Regions from separate parts of the Streptomyces sp. NPDC102490 genome, predicted to be linked through region 1. Evidence: riboswitches for the same ligand, from Rfam matches in the RefSeq annotation. Region 1 holds a riboswitch; the other holds the start of a gene.
The links. Region 1 has a riboswitch for cobalamin ahead of ACIRGB_RS24680 (cobalamin biosynthesis protein). Riboswitches for the same ligand answer to the same signal wherever they lie in the genome.
Positions count from the first base shown of each region.

Region 1 (7,500 bases):
CCCTCGGACGGGTAGCCGGTGACCCCGTACCCCGCGTCCCTGAGCGCGTCCAGCACCCGCACCGCCGACGCCGGGGTGTCGAGACCGACCGCGTTGCCGACGCGGGAGTGCTTGGTCGGGTACGCCGTGAAGACCAGCGCGAGCTTCTTGTCGGCGTTCGGCTTGTGCCCGAGCGCCGCGTGCCGGACGGCGATCCCGGCGACCCGCGCGGCCCGCTCGGGGTCGGCGACGTAGACCGGCACCTCGTCGGGACCCTGCTCCTTGAAGGAGAACGGCACGGTGACCAGGCGCCCGTCGAACTCCGGGATCGCGACCTGCATCGCCGCGTCCATGGGGGAGAGGGCGGCGTCGGAGGACTCCCAGGCGGCCCGGGAGGTGGTGAGGCAGAGCCCTTGCAGCACCGGCACGTTCAGGTCGGCCAGCGCCCCGACGTCCCACGCCTCCTCGTCACCGCCCGCCGAGGCCTGCGAGGCGTGCGTGCCGCCCGCCGCGAGGACGGTGGCGACCAGGGCGTCGGTCCGGCCCAGCAGCTCGTACAGCCCGGGGTCCGCGCCGCGCAGCGAACCGCAGTACACGGGCAGGGCGTTGGCGCCGCGCGCCTCGATCGCGTCGCACAGCGTGTCGACGAACGCGGTGTTGCCGCTGAGCTGGTGGGCGCGGTAGAAGAGCACGCCGACCGTGGGGCGGCCCTCGGTGAAGACACGCTCACCGTGGACGCCGTACTCCGGCATCTTCCGGGGTTCGTCGAAGCCCTCGCCGGTCAGCAGCACCGTGTCCGACAGGAACCGGGCGAGCTGGGTGAGGTTGTCCGGGCCGCCCTCGACCAGGTAGCGCAGCGCCTGCGCCACCACCCCGGCCGGGACCGAGGACTCGGCCATCAGCTCCGCGTCCGGCACGCTCTCGCCGCCGAGCAGGACGGTCGGGATGCCGGCGGCCTTCAGCGCGGCCAGCCCGTCCTCCCAGGCGCGCTTGCCGCCGAGCAGGCGCACCACGGCGAGGTCCGCGCCCTCGACCAGGCCCGGCAGTTCCTCCCGGACGTCGACCCGGGTCGGGTTGCCGATCCGGTAGGCGGCGTCCGACGCGCGGGCCGCCAGCAGGTCCGTGTCGGCGGTCGACAACAACAACACTGTGCTCATGCGGGCGCTCCCGGTGGAATGAAGGGCAGTCCTTGCGGCGCGCCGGACTCGATGAGCCGCCACAGCGCGTCGGTGTCCGCGTGGTGTTCGATCAGATCGCCGAGCCGGTCGAGCTGCTCCTCGCGCAGCGCGGCGAACGAGGTGTCGGGGGCCGGTACGAAGCGGCGGCCCGCGGCGGCGGCCACCTCGCGCAGGAACGCCCGCCGGAAGCCGTCCGACTCCAGCGAACCGTGCCAGTGGGTGCCCCAGGTCTGTCCGACCCGGCAGCCGTCCAAGAAGGGCTCCCCGCCCGTCACTTCGGCGACCCCGTGGTGGATCTCGTACCCCTCGACCCGCTCGCCGAGGGCCTCGCCCACCGGCCGGGTGAGGGTCTTCTCGCGGGCGAACCGCACCCGCACGGGCAGCAGCCCGAGCCCGTCCACGTGCCCGGCGCGGGACTCGACCTCGTCCTCGATGTGCTCCCCGAGGAGCTGGAACCCGCCGCAGACGCCGAGCACGGGCCGTTGTTCGGCGACCCTGCGGACGATCGCGTCCGCGAGCCCCCGCTCCCGCAGCCACTGAAGCGCCCGCACCGTTCCGCGCGTCCCCGGCACGACCACCAGGTCGGCGTCGGCCAGTTCCTCCGGCCGGTCCACGAACCGCACCACGACACCCGGCTCGGCGGCCAGCGCGTCCACGTCCGTGAAGTTGGACATCAGCGGCACCGCGCAGACGGCGACCCGCAGCACGTCCTCGCCGACCGGCGGCGCGACGGCCGACTCCCGCACGGTCCCGCGCAGCGAGACCCGCAGTCCGTCCTCCTCGTCGATGCCGAGCCCGTGCCGGAAGGGCAGCACGCCGTACGTCCGCCGCCCGGTGAGGCCGTGCAGCATGTCGAGGCCCGGCTCCAGCAGCGACACGTCGCCGCGGAACTTGTTGACGAGGAACCCGGCGACCAGCGCCTGGTCCTCGGGTGCCAGCAGCGCCACCGTGCCGAAGAAGGAGGCGAAGACGCCCCCGCGGTCGATGTCGCCGACGACCAGGACCGGGAGTCCGGCGCCCCGGGCGATCCCCATGTTCACGATGTCGGTGCGGCGCAGGTTGATCTCGGCCGGGCTGCCCGCGCCCTCGCAGATCACCGCGTCGTACGTGGCGCGGAGTTCGGCGAGCGAGTCGAGCACCGTGCCGAGCAGCCGCTCCTGGCGCCCGCCGTGGTAGCCGCGGGCGCTCATCTCGCCGACCGGCCTGCCGAGCAGCACGACCTGGCTGCTGCGCTCCCCGCCGGGCTTGAGCAGCACCGGGTTCATGTGCGCGGTCGGCTCCACCCGGCAGGCCTGGGCCTGCATGGCCTGCGCCCGCCCGATCTCCGCGCCCTCGCGGGTCACGAAGGAGTTCAGCGACATGTTCTGCGCCTTGAACGGCGCCACCTTCACGCCCTGCCGCACCAGCCAGCGGCAGATCCCGGCGGTGACGACGCTCTTGCCGGCGTCGGAGGTGGTACCGGCGACGAGCAGACCACCGTTCATGACGTACGTCCCTTCCTGACGATGCCGCGCGCGGCCAGCCGTGCGCCCGCGCACACGCCCAGCGCCAGCCAGCTCACGCGCCGGGACAGCCGTATCGCCCGGTCGATGTCGCCGGAACCGGCCCGTACCGGGCGTCCCGCGGCGCCGTTGAGGACGGGCCGGTGCTCGACCCGCCCGCCGTAGGAGAGCGTCCCGCCCAGCCGCACGCCCAGGGCACCCGCGAACGCGGCCTCCACGGGCCCCGCGTTGGGGCTCGGGTGCCGTGCGGCGTCCGCGCGCCAGGCCCGCACCGCGCCCCGCGGATCACCGCCGGACACGGTGGCCAGGACGGCGGTCAGCCGGGCGCCCGGCCAGCCCGCGAGGTCGTCCAGGCGGGCCGAGGCCCAGCCGTAGCGGCGGTACCGGGGCGACTTGTGGCCGACCATGGCGTCCAGCGTGTTGACGGCCCGGAAGCCGAGCAGCCCCGGCACCCCCGCCACGGCGCCCCACACCAGGGCGCCCACGACGGCGTCCGAGGTGTTCTCGGCGACGGACTCCACGACCGCCCGGGCGAGGCCGTCGGTGTCCAGCGCCCGCGGGTCCCGCCCGCACAGGTGCGGCAGCCGCGCCCGGGCCGCCTCGACGTCCCCGGCCGCCAGGGCCCGGCCGATGGCGTTCGCCTCGCGGGCCAGCGAGGTGCCGCCGACCACGGCCCAGGTGGCCGCGCCGGTCAGCGCGACGGAGGCGGCGGGGGAGCGGTGTACGGCACGGGAGGCGGCCAGCCCGAGGGCGACGGCGCCACCGGCGCACACGGCGGTGTGCAGGGCGCCCCAACCCCGGTGGTCCCGCCACAGCACCCGTTCCACGGCGCCCGCGGCACGGCCGAACGCGGCGACCGGGTGTCCGCGGCGCGGGTCGCCGAGGAGGAGGTCGCCGAGGAGGCCGGCGGCGGCGCCGTACGCGAAGACGCGTCCGGCACGCACGGGCTCAGCCGGTCACACGGTCGGGGAGACACCTGGTACGGGGCGTCGTGCGGGGGCGGCAGCCGGGCATCGCGTCATGTCCTCACTCAGGGTGTCCACGCCCTGGTTCGAAGAGTCCGGCGGTGAGAGTTCCTGGCTCCCGGGGATTCCTGTTCCCCGGTCACAGTGGCGGGACCGCGCCGGATTCGCACCGGGCTTCCTCTCCTGCCGCCGTAGATGGCCCCGGAAGTCCACCACGGCCCGCGAACACCCGTCAACCTGGCGTTGACCTGCGACGGGGGAGTGTGCGAAGGCCCACACACGAGTGGTGTGCGCCGGCACGCGAAAGGGCGGGGCGCGGAACGGTTCGAGTCCGTTCCGCGCCCCGCCCCGGCGCGTGTGCCCGTGGACCGGGCGGTAATCGAGCGGTGGCCGACCGGCGGTCAGGCGACGATCAGATAGATCCCGTACGCCACCGCCGCCGTGCAGGCCGCGAAGCAGGCGTAGGCGCCGGTGACCGCGAGGGTCGCGGAGCCGCCCTGGGCGGCGGCCCGCTCCTGGCGGGAGAGGCCGACGATGCCGAGGGTGAACAGGCCCACCAGGGCCACCGTGACCACGAGGCTGACGCCGAAGACGGAGCCGAGGGCTGCCCAGTCGATGCTCATGGAGGTTCGCTTCCTTCGTACCCGGGCTGCGGGTTCAGACGGGGGTGGCGGCCGACGGGGCCTTGGGGTCGGAAGGGGCGGCGGCCGGGACGGTGGCCGCCAGGTCCTCGGTCACGCCCGTCGGGGGCGGCGACACGGCGGCCATCGCCGTGGTGACCACGCCGGCCGGCTCGGGCTCCCGGGCGCCGGCCGCGTCGCCGTCGACGACGTTGGTGTGGTCGACGACCTCACGGCGGGAGACCCGCCAGATCGCGAAGCTGGACGCGACCAGGAACACCGCGACGAGGGCCGTGCCCCAGTCGCCGAGGCGGCAGACCCACTCGGCGAGCGCGGCGACCAGGGCCGCGGCCGGCAGCGTCAGGCCCCAGGCGATGAACATCCGGGTGGCCGTGGACCAGCGGACCACGCCGCCCTTGCGGCCGAGGCCCGCGCCCATCACCGCACCGGAGACCGAGTGCGTGGTGGACAGGGAGAAGCCGAGGTGGGAGGAGGCCAGGATGACCGTGGCGGCACTGGTCTGGGCGGCGAAGCCCTGCTGCGGCTGGAGGTCGGTCAGGCCCGTGCCCATGGTGCGGATGATGCGCCAGCCGCCCAGGTAGGTGCCGAGGGCGATGGCCAGACCCGCGCTCAGGATGACCCACACGGGCGGGTCGGAGTCGGGGGCGAGCGAGCCGCCGGCGATCAGGGCGAGGGTGATGATGCCCATGGTCTTCTGGGCGTCGTTGGTGCCGTGGGCCAGCGAGACCAGACCGGCGGAGGCGATCTGGCCGGCCCGGTAGCCCTTCGCGGCGGCCCTGCCGTCGGCCTTGCGGCCCAGCGCGTACGTCATCCGGGAGGCGAGCAGCGCCGCGAGGCCGGCCACGATCGGGGCGGCGATCGCGGGGAGGAGCACCTTGGTGACGAGCACGTCGCCGTTGACCGCGCCGATACCGGCCGAGGCGACGGCGGCACCGATCAGGCCGCCCATCAGGGCGTGCGAGGAACTGGACGGGAGCCCGACCAGCCAGGTCAGGAGGTTCCAGAGGATCGCGCCGACCAGTGCGGCGAAGATGACCTCGGGACGGATGCCGGTCTCGTCGACGAGACCCTTGGAGATCGTGTTGGCGACCTCCACGGAGAGGAAGGCGCCTACAAGGTTGAGGACGGCGGACATCGCCACCGCCACCTTGGGCTTGAGCGCACCGGTCGAAATGGTGGTGGCCATCGCGTTCGCGGTGTCGTGGAAACCGTTCGTGAAATCAAACGCGAGTGCGGTTACCACCACAATCGCGAGGATCAGCGAGAAGCTTTCCATTTACCCAGGCAATCGTTCGAGGTCGTTGGCGCGACGAACGTAGGTAACCAGGGTGAACGGAAGATGAACTGGGCAGGGCGTCACGGTGACCGGAAACGGGGTCGAAGCCTCCCTCTGCGTGCCCGCTCCGATGCTCTCCGGAGACGTTGCTGGCAGGATCACCGCGAGGCCGCTCGGCGGCGGGACGTGAGGGGCGCGCGGGCGCCGGGGAGGAGACGGTGACTGTGACACAGTCGCGGGCCGAGGGCGCAGAAGCGGACCGAAGGACGGCCGAGGAAGCGGCCTGGGCGGACCTCGTCGCGACGGCCCGGCGGACGGTGGCGGAAGGGCTGGTCGTCGGTACCTCCGGCAACGTCTCGGTGCGCGTCGGCGACACGGTCCTGGTCACCCCGTCGGGCGTGCCCTACGACCGGCTGACCCCGGACGACGTGACCGGCGTCGGCCTGGACGGACGCCAGGTGCGCGGCACGCTGGTCCCCACCAGCGAACTGCCCATGCACCTCGCCGTGTACCGCGCCGACCCCGGCGCCCGGGCCGTCGTCCACACCCACGCCGTGCACGCGACGGCGGTCTCCCTGCTCGTCGACGAACTCCCGCCGGTGCACTACATGACCGCCGCGCTCGGCGGCCCCGTCCGGGTCGCCCCCTACGCGGCCTACGGCACCGACGAACTCGCCCGCGCCATGCTCGACGCCCTCACCGACCGCACCGGCTGCCTGCTCCGCAACCACGGCACGGTCACCTACGGCAGCTCCCTCGACCAGGCCTACGACCGCACCGCCCAGCTCGAGTGGATGTGCCGCCTGTGGCTGACCGCCGCCTCGGTGCCGGGCCGCGCACCGTCCCTGCTGACCGCGGCCCAGCTGGCGGAGGTGACGGAGCGCCTGCGGGGCTACGGGCAGCGAAGCTGACGCGGGGTGCGTGCCGGGCGGTTCCCGGGGTACCGGCTACGGGACACGAGCACCTCGTCACCCCCTGTCACCCGTCCACTGGCCGCCCGAGGACTCCACCAGGAGACTGGCCCCATGCGCACTGTCACCGCAACGGCAGCCGCCGTCACCGCAGCTCTGGCGACCGGAGCGGCGAGCGTCGCCGTCGGCCGGCTCGCCAGCGACGCGGCGCTCAAGGCGCCCCCCGGCCGGCCCCTGCCGACCGAGCCCCGGCTCACCGTGCACGGCACCGCCGCCGGGCAGATCACCCTCACCCGGGACCTGGCCGCGCTGCGCCCCGGCCGGTACGGGCTCGCCGGTGACGGCTCCCACGCGGTCGTGGGACCGGTCCTCGGCACCGTCGAACACGGCGCCGACACCGTCGTACGCCGCCTCGAACGCGTCACGCACGGCACCTTCGAAACGGGTGACCGGGCGTGGTTCACCCCCAACCTGTACGTCGGGAACCCGGGCACGGCCCTCGACCTCGAGTACGCCGACGTCGAGGTCCCGGGGGAACTCGGTCCGCTCCCGGCCTGGTTCCTGCCCGGGGCCCGCCCGACCTGGGTCATCGCCGTGCACGGCCTGGCCGCCACCCGCGAACACGCCCTGAACGTGATCGCCCCCCTGCACCGCCGGAACGTGCCGGTGCTCGCCCTCGCCTACCGCGGCGACGTCGGGGCACCGCCCTCGCCCGACGGCCTGCACCACTTCGGCGAGACCGAGTGGCGCGACGTGGACGCCGCCGTCCGCTACGCCCTCGACCACGGCGCCCGCCAGGTCGTCCTGCTCGGCTGGTCCACCGGCGCCACCATGGCCCTGCGCACCGCCGCGCTCTCCGGCGTGCGCGAGCGCATCGCGGGGCTCGTGCTGGACTCCCCGGTGCTCAGCTGGGAGACCACCCTGCGCGCCCTGGCCGCCGCCCGCCGCACCCCCGGCGCGCTCCTGCCGCTCGCCGTCCGCGCCGCGCAGGGCCGCGCCGGGCTGCACGCCGACCGGGACGCCGGCACCGCCGGTCTGTACCGCCCGG
Region 1 is NZ_JBIWJU010000010.1:334,095-341,594, forward strand. Features, by position in the region: gene cobN (cobaltochelatase subunit CobN) at 1-1,136, opposite strand, end outside; gene ACIRGB_RS24675 (cobyric acid synthase) at 1,133-2,641, opposite strand; gene ACIRGB_RS24680 (cobalamin biosynthesis protein) at 2,638-3,603, opposite strand; cobalamin riboswitch at 3,709-3,854, opposite strand; gene ACIRGB_RS24685 (hypothetical protein) at 4,026-4,247, opposite strand; gene pitH (low-affinity phosphate transporter PitH) at 4,282-5,541, opposite strand; gene ACIRGB_RS24695 (class II aldolase/adducin family protein) at 5,766-6,452, shown strand; gene ACIRGB_RS24700 (alpha/beta hydrolase family protein) at 6,567-7,500, shown strand, end outside.

Region 2 (7,500 bases), on a different contig from region 1:
AGCGCGCCCGCCGGGAAGGCGGGGCCAAGTGAACGACGGCGTGAACGGCGTCGCACTCGCCGTCTTCATCTTCTTCTTCGTCCTCGTCACCGCCATGGGCTTCCTGGCCGCCCGCTGGCGCCGGGCCGAGAACGAGCACAGCCTCGACGAGTGGGGCCTCGGCGGCCGCTCGTTCGGCACCTGGGTCACCTGGTTCCTGCTGGGCGGCGACCTGTACACGGCGTACACCTTCGTGGCCGTCCCGGCGGCGATCTACGCGGCGGGCGCGTCCGGCTTCTTCGCGGTGCCGTACACGATCCTGGTCTACCCGCTGATCTTCACCTTCCTGCCCCGCCTGTGGTCGGTCTCGCACAAGCACGGCTACGTGACGACCTCGGACTTCGTGCGCGGCCGGTTCGGCTCCAAGGGCCTGTCGCTGGCGGTGGCCGTCACCGGCATCCTGGCGACCATGCCGTACATCGCGCTCCAGCTGGTCGGCATCCAGGCCGTCCTCGACGTGATGGGCGTCGGCGGCGGCGAGGACACCAACTGGTTCGTCAAGGACCTGCCGCTGCTGATCGCCTTCGGCGTGCTGGCCGCGTACACCTACTCGTCGGGACTGCGCGCCCCCGCGCTGATCGCGTTCGTGAAGGACACGCTGATCTACATCGTCATCGCGGTGGCGATCATCTACATCCCGATCAAGCTGGGCGGGTTCGACGACATCTTCGCGTCGGCGAGCGACAAGTTCACCGAGGCGGGCAAGGGCGGAGTGGTACCGGACGCGGGGGGCCAGTGGACGTACGCGACCCTGGCGCTCGGTTCGGCCCTCGCGCTGTTCATGTACCCGCACTCGATCACCGCCACGCTGTCCTCGCGCAGCCGTGAGGTGATCCGCCGCAACACCACGATCCTGCCGCTGTACTCGCTGATGCTGGGCCTGCTCGCGCTGCTCGGCTTCATGGCGATCGCGGCCGGGGTCAAGGTGGAGAACGGCCAGCTGGCGATCCCGCAGCTGTTCGAGAACATGTTCCCGGACTGGTTCGCGGGCGTGGCCTTCGCGGCGATCGGCATCGGCGCCCTGGTCCCGGCGGCGATCATGTCGATCGCGGCCGCGAACCTGTTCACCCGCAACATCTACAAGGACTTCATCAAGCCCGACGCCACCCCGGCACAGGAGACGAAGGTCTCCAAGCTGGTGTCGCTGCTGGTGAAGGTGGGCGCGCTGATCTTCGTCCTGGGCATGGACAAGACCGTCGCGATCAACTTCCAGCTGCTGGGCGGCATCTGGATCCTGCAGACCTTCCCGGCCCTGGTCGGCGGCCTGTTCACCCGCTGGTTCCACCGCTGGGCGCTGCTCGGCGGCTGGGCGGTCGGCATGGTCTACGGCACGGTCGCCGCCTACGGTGTCGCCTCGCCGACGCAGAAGCACTTCGGCGGCTCCTCCGACGAGATCCCCGGCATCGGCGAGATCGGCTACATCGGTCTCACCGCCTTCGTGCTGAACGTCCTGGTCACCGTGGTCCTGACCTTCGTCCTGAGGGCGGTCAAGGCGCCCGACGGCGTCGACGAGACCAAGCCGAGCGACTACACGGCGGACGCCGGCGACCCCGGCGTCCAGGTGGAACTGCCGCCGGCCACGGCGGGCAGCTCGCACTAGCGGCGCTCCTCAGCGGGCCGTCGGAGAAATCCGGCGGCCCGTTGTCGTACCCGTCGGGCACACTCGGCGTCATGGACTTCGTGATCCGACAGGCGACGGCCGAGGAGTACGACACCCTCGGCGAGATCACCGCGCAGGCCTACCTGCGCGACGGCCTCCTCGACTTCGGGGAGAGCGACTCCTACCTGGACGAGCTGCGCGACGTGGCCAAGCGGGCGGCGGCCGCCGAGGTGCTGGTCGCCGCGGCGGAGGGGCGGGTGCTCGGCGGCGTGACCTTCGTGCCGTCCGGCGGCCCCATGGCGGACATCGCGCGCCCCGGCGAGGCCGAGATACGCATGCTCGCCGTCGCCCGCGAGGCACGCGGCCGCGGGGCCGGCGAGGCCCTGGTGCGGGCCTGCCTCGACCGCGCCCGGTCCGTGCCGGGCTGCGCGAGCATCGTGCTGTCGACCCAGCGCACCATGCACACCGCCCACCGCCTCTACGAACGCCTCGGCTTCGTCCGCACCCCCGCCCGCGACTGGAACCCTGTGCCGGAGCTGGACGACATCATGCTGCTCACCTACGAACTGGCGCTCTGACACCGGCCCGAGACGACGTACTGACACGCCGTCCGGACACAACATCTGGGGGTGCCGGCGGAGCCCGGCACAAGATGTATGCTCGTGCTCGCTGTCGCCGCAGGGGAATCCGGTGCGAATCCGGAACTGTCCCGCAACGGTGTACTTGCGTGCATCCGTACGTCTTCGCACGTGCGCGCACGCCTGTCCAGTCCGAGGACCTGCCGACAGTGCGCCCGGCCGCCTTGGCCCGGGTGCCATGACGTCCGGGCCTCGTGGAGTGGGCCGGTGGACGCGACGCCGTGCGCGCTCGTGAGCCCCCCTGCCCTCCGCCAGGCCCCGTGCCGAGCGAGGGAGTGCTCCACGTGACCATCGCGCCAGCCGATCCGGCTTCAGCGACCCCGGTGACGGCGACCGGGGAACCCGACGGACCCGGTGCCGCCCTGCTGCGGACCCTGACCGGGCTGACCGCCGACCTCCGGGGCGCCGACCCCGGCCGGGTGGCCGCCGCCGCGCTGCGGGGCCGGTCCGCCCGCGCCGACGAGGCCGAGCTGCGCGAGCTGGCCACGGAGGCGGCCGCCGGTCTGATCTCCGAGGACCCGGTCTACTCCCGGCTGGCCGCCCGGCTGCTGACCATCGGCATCCGCGCCGAGGCCGCCTCCCAGGGCGTCGCCACCTTCACCGACTCCATCGCCACCGGCCACCGCGAGGGCCTGATCGCCGACCGCACCGCCGCCTTCGTCCGGCTGCACGCGGCCCGCCTCGACGCGCTGGTCGATCCGGACGCCGACGACCGCTTCGGCTACTTCGGGCTGCGCACCCTGTACAGCCGCTACCTGCTCCGTCACCCGCTCACCCGCAAGGCCGTCGAGACGCCCCAGCACTTCCTGCTGCGGGTCGCCGCCGGACTCGCCGAGGACGACACCCCGCGGGCCGTGGACGAGGTCGCCGCCCTGTACGGCCTGATGAGCCGCCTGGACTACCTGCCCTCCTCCCCCACCCTCTTCAACTCCGGCACCCGGCACGCCCAGATGTCGTCCTGCTACCTCCTGGACTCCCCCAAGGACGAGCTGGACTCCCTCTACGACCGCCTCCACCAGGTCGCCCGCCTGTCCAAGCACGCCGGCGGCATCGGCATCGCCTACTCCCGCGTCCGCGCCCGGGGTTCGCTGATCCGCGGCACCAACGGGCACTCCAACGGCATCGTCCCGTTCCTGAAGACGCTGGATGCCTCGGTCGCCGCCGTGAACCAGGGCGGCCGGCGCAAGGGTGCCGCCGCGGTCTACCTGGAGACCTGGCACGCGGACGTCGAGGAGTTCCTGGAGCTGCGGGACAACACCGGCGAGGACGCCCGCCGCACGCACAACCTGAACCTCGCGCACTGGGTGCCGGACGAGTTCATGCGCCGGGTGGACGCCGACGGGACCTGGTCGCTGTTCTCCCCCGCCGACGTGCCGGAGCTGACCGACCTGTGGGGCGAGGAGTTCGACGCGGCCTACCGCAAGGCGGAGCAGGCGGGGCTCGCCCGCAAGACGCTGCCCGCCCGTGAGCTGTACGGCCGCATGATGCGCACCCTCGCGCAGACCGGCAACGGCTGGATGACCTTCAAGGACACCGCCAACCGCACCGCGAACCAGACCGCGACCCCCGGCCACGTCGTCCACTCCTCCAATCTCTGCACGGAGATCCTGGAGGTCACCGACGACGGGGAGACGGCGGTCTGCAACCTGGGCTCGGTCAACCTCGGCGCCTTCGCCGACCCCGCGAGCGGCGACCTGGACTGGGAGCGCCTCGACGCCACCGTCCGCACCGCCGTCACCTTCCTGGACCGGGTCGTCGACATCAACTTCTACCCGACCGAGCAGGCGGCCCGCTCCAACGCCCGCTGGCGCCCGGTCGGTCTCGGCGCGATGGGCCTCCAGGACGTCTTCTTCCAGCTCCGCCTGCCCTTCGACTCCCCCGAGGCGAAGGCCCTGTCCACCCGCATCGCCGAGCGGATCATGCTCGCCGCGTACGAGACCTCCGCCGACCTCGCCGAGCGCGGCGGCCCGGCCCCGGCCTGGGAGAAGACCCGTACGGCCCAGGGGGTGCTGCACCCGGACCACTACGACGTGACGCCCGCCTGGCCGGAGCGCTGGGCCGCGCTGCGGGAGCGCATGGCCACGACTGGGCTGCGCAACTCCCTGCTCCTGGCCATCGCGCCGACCGCGACCATCGCCTCCATCGCCGGTGTCTACGAGTGCATCGAGCCGCAGGTGTCCAACCTCTTCAAGCGCGAGACGCTGTCCGGCGAGTTCCTCCAGGTCAACTCCTACCTGGTGGACGACCTCAAGCGGCTCGGCGTGTGGGACGCGCGCACCCGTGAGGCGCTGCGCGAGGCGAACGGCTCGGTGCAGGGCTTCTCCTGGATCCCCGAGGACGTGCGCGCGCTGTACCGCACGGCGTGGGAGATCCCGCAGCGCGGCCTGATCGACATGGCCGCCGCCCGCACCCCGTACCTCGACCAGGCCCAGTCGCTGAACCTGTTCCTGGAGACGCCGACCATCGGGAAGCTCTCCTCGATGTACGCGTACGCCTGGAAGCAGGGCCTGAAGACCACGTACTACCTGCGCTCGCGCCCCGCGACCCGGATCGCCCGCGCCGCCGCCCGAGCCACCACCCCCGTCCCCGTGCAGGCCGGCCCGGACCCCGAAGCGGTCGCCTGCTCCCTGGAGAACCCCGAGTCCTGCGAGGCCTGTCAGTGATGAACGAGAACACCAAGAACCTGCTCGACCCGGGCTTCGAGCTGACCCTGCGCCCCATGCGGTACCCGGACTTCTACGAGCGCTACCGGGACGCCATCAAGAACACCTGGCACGTGGAGGAGGTCGACCTCCACTCGGACGTCGCCGACCTCGCCCGGCTCAGCCCCATGGAGCAGCACCTGATCGGCCGCCTCGTGGCCTTCTTCGCCACCGGTGACTCGATCGTCGCGAACAACCTGGTGCTGACCCTCTACAAGCACATCAACTCCCCCGAGGCGCGGCTGTACCTGTCCCGCCAGCTCTTCGAGGAGGCCGTCCACGTCCAGTTCTATCTGACGCTCCTCGACACCTACCTGCCCGACCCGGAGGACCGCGTCGCCGCCTTCGCGGCCGTGGAGAACATCCCGTCCATCCGGGAGAAGGCCGAGTTCTGCTTCCGCTGGATGGACTCGGTCGAGTCGATCGACCGCCTGGAGACCAAGGCCGACCGCCGCCGCTTCCTGCTGAACCTGATCTGCTTCGCCGCGTGCATCGAGGGCCTGTTCTTCTACGGCGCCTTCGCCTACGTCTACTGGTTCCGCAGCCGGGGTCTGCTGCACGGCCTCGCCACCGGCACCAACTGGGTGTTCCGGGACGAGACCATGCACATGTCCTTCGCGTTCGACGTCGTCGACACGGTGCGCAAGGAGGAGCCGGAGCTGTTCGACGACGAGCTTGGGCAAGAGGTCACCGACATGCTGCGGGAGGCCGTCGAGGCCGAGCTGCAGTTCGCGCGCGACCTGTGCGGTGACGGCCTCCCGGGCATGAACACCGACTCGATGCGGCAGTACCTGGAGTGCGTGGCCGACCAGCGCCTGACGCGCCTCGGCTTCGCCCCGGTGTACGGCTCCGAGAACCCCTTCTCCTTCATGGAGCTGCAAGGGGTTCAGGAGTTGACCAACTTCTTCGAGCGGCGTCCCTCGGCGTACCAGGTGGCGGTGGAGGGCACCGTCGACCTGTCCGAGGACTTCTGACTCCTCTGCGTCTCCTTTCCCCGGCCCCTCGCCTCCTGGGCCTCCCTGATCTGGCGGTCGATGCGCCGGTCGCGCACGATGCCGATCACCGAGGGGAGGATCATGAGGACGAGGAGTCCGAAGGTCGCGAGCATTCCGACGAGGCCTTCTATCTGGTTTCCGGTCATGACACCACTGTCGCGCCGGATACTCCTTACCGTCAGTGGCAGGACTGCCGTAAGACCTCGATTTCCTGCCACTGTCGAGGCACACTGGCGGCATGTTGCGCAACGTGGCCGCCGTCCTGCTCGACGGTGCACACCCCTTCGAACTCGGCGTGATCTGCGAGGTCTTCGGCATCGACCGGAGCGACGAGGGCCTGCCGGGGTACGACTTCGCGGTGGTCTCGGCGGAGGGCCCCACGCTGGGCACCCACGTCGGCGGGCTGACCGTCTCCACGCCGTACGGTCTGGAGCGGCTGGAGGAGGCCGACCTGATCGCGGTGCCGGCGGGCAGCGACTTCGTCCGCCGGGAGTACCCGCCCGAGCTGCTGGACGCCCTGCGCAGAGCGACGGACCGGGGCACACGCGTACTGAGCGTGTGCTCCGGCGCCTTCGTGCTGGGCGCCGCCGGTCTGCTGGACGGGCGGCGGTGCGCGGTGCACTGGCACCACGCGGACGAGCTGTCCCGGCAGTACCCGCGGGCCGAGGTCGCGCCGGACGTGCTCTACGTCGACGAGGACCCGGTGATCACCTCCGCCGGGACCGCCGCCGGCATCGACGCCTGCCTGCACATCGTGCGCAAGGAGCAGGGGCCGGAGGTCGCCAACCGGATCGCCCGGCGCATGGTGGTGCCGCCGCACCGGGACGGCGGGCAGGCGCAGTACATCGAACGGCCGCTGCCGCGCTCCTCCTGCGACACCGTCGGCGAGGTGCTGGCCTGGATGGAACAGCACCTCGACGAGGAGGTCACGGTCGAGCAGCTGGCGGCCCGGGCGCACATGTCCCCGCGCACCTTCGCCCGCCGCTTCCAGCAGGAGACGGGGACGACCCCCTACCGCTGGGTGCTGCGCCAGCGCGTGCTGCTGGCCCAGCGGTTGCTGGAGGCGACGGACGAGACGATGGACTCGATCGCCTGGCGCGCCGGTTTCGGCACGGCGGCGGCCCTGAGGCACCAGTTCACCAGGGCCCTGGGCACCACCCCGCACGCCTACCGGCGCACCTTCCGGGGCCCGGAGGCCGCCGCCTGATCCGTCCCGGCCGTGTCACCGCGCCACGGGCCTGACCAGCAGGTCGTGCGGGCGCAGCGTGATGCCCACCCGGACCGCGTCGTTGGAGCCCGCCACCTGTTCGAAGCGGTACTTGGTGGCGAGCGCGGCCGTGATCAGCGTGAGCTGCGCCATCGAGAAGTGGTCGCTGGGGCACTTCCGCTTGCCCGCGCTGAAGGGCTTCATGGCGTATTTCGGCACGTTCTTCGCGCGTTCCGGGAGCCACCGGTCGGGGTCGAACTCCAGGTTGCCGTCGTACGACTTCGGATCGCGTTGGATTGCGTACGGACTGTAGATGATG
Region 2 is NZ_JBIWJU010000001.1:226,293-233,792, forward strand. Features, by position in the region: gene ACIRGB_RS01035 (DUF3311 domain-containing protein) at 1-32, shown strand, start outside; gene mctP (monocarboxylate uptake permease MctP) at 29-1,639, shown strand; gene ACIRGB_RS01045 (GNAT family N-acetyltransferase) at 1,711-2,217, shown strand; cobalamin riboswitch at 2,279-2,440, shown strand; gene ACIRGB_RS01050 (ribonucleoside-diphosphate reductase subunit alpha) at 2,562-4,940, shown strand; gene ACIRGB_RS01055 (ribonucleotide-diphosphate reductase subunit beta) at 4,940-5,953, shown strand; gene ACIRGB_RS01060 (GlxA family transcriptional regulator) at 6,213-7,181, shown strand; gene ACIRGB_RS01065 (cytochrome P450) at 7,197-7,500, opposite strand, start outside.
Region 2: it holds a riboswitch for cobalamin, as region 1 does, so the genes downstream of both, ACIRGB_RS01050 (ribonucleoside-diphosphate reductase subunit alpha) here and ACIRGB_RS24680 (cobalamin biosynthesis protein) in region 1, are expected to answer to the same signal.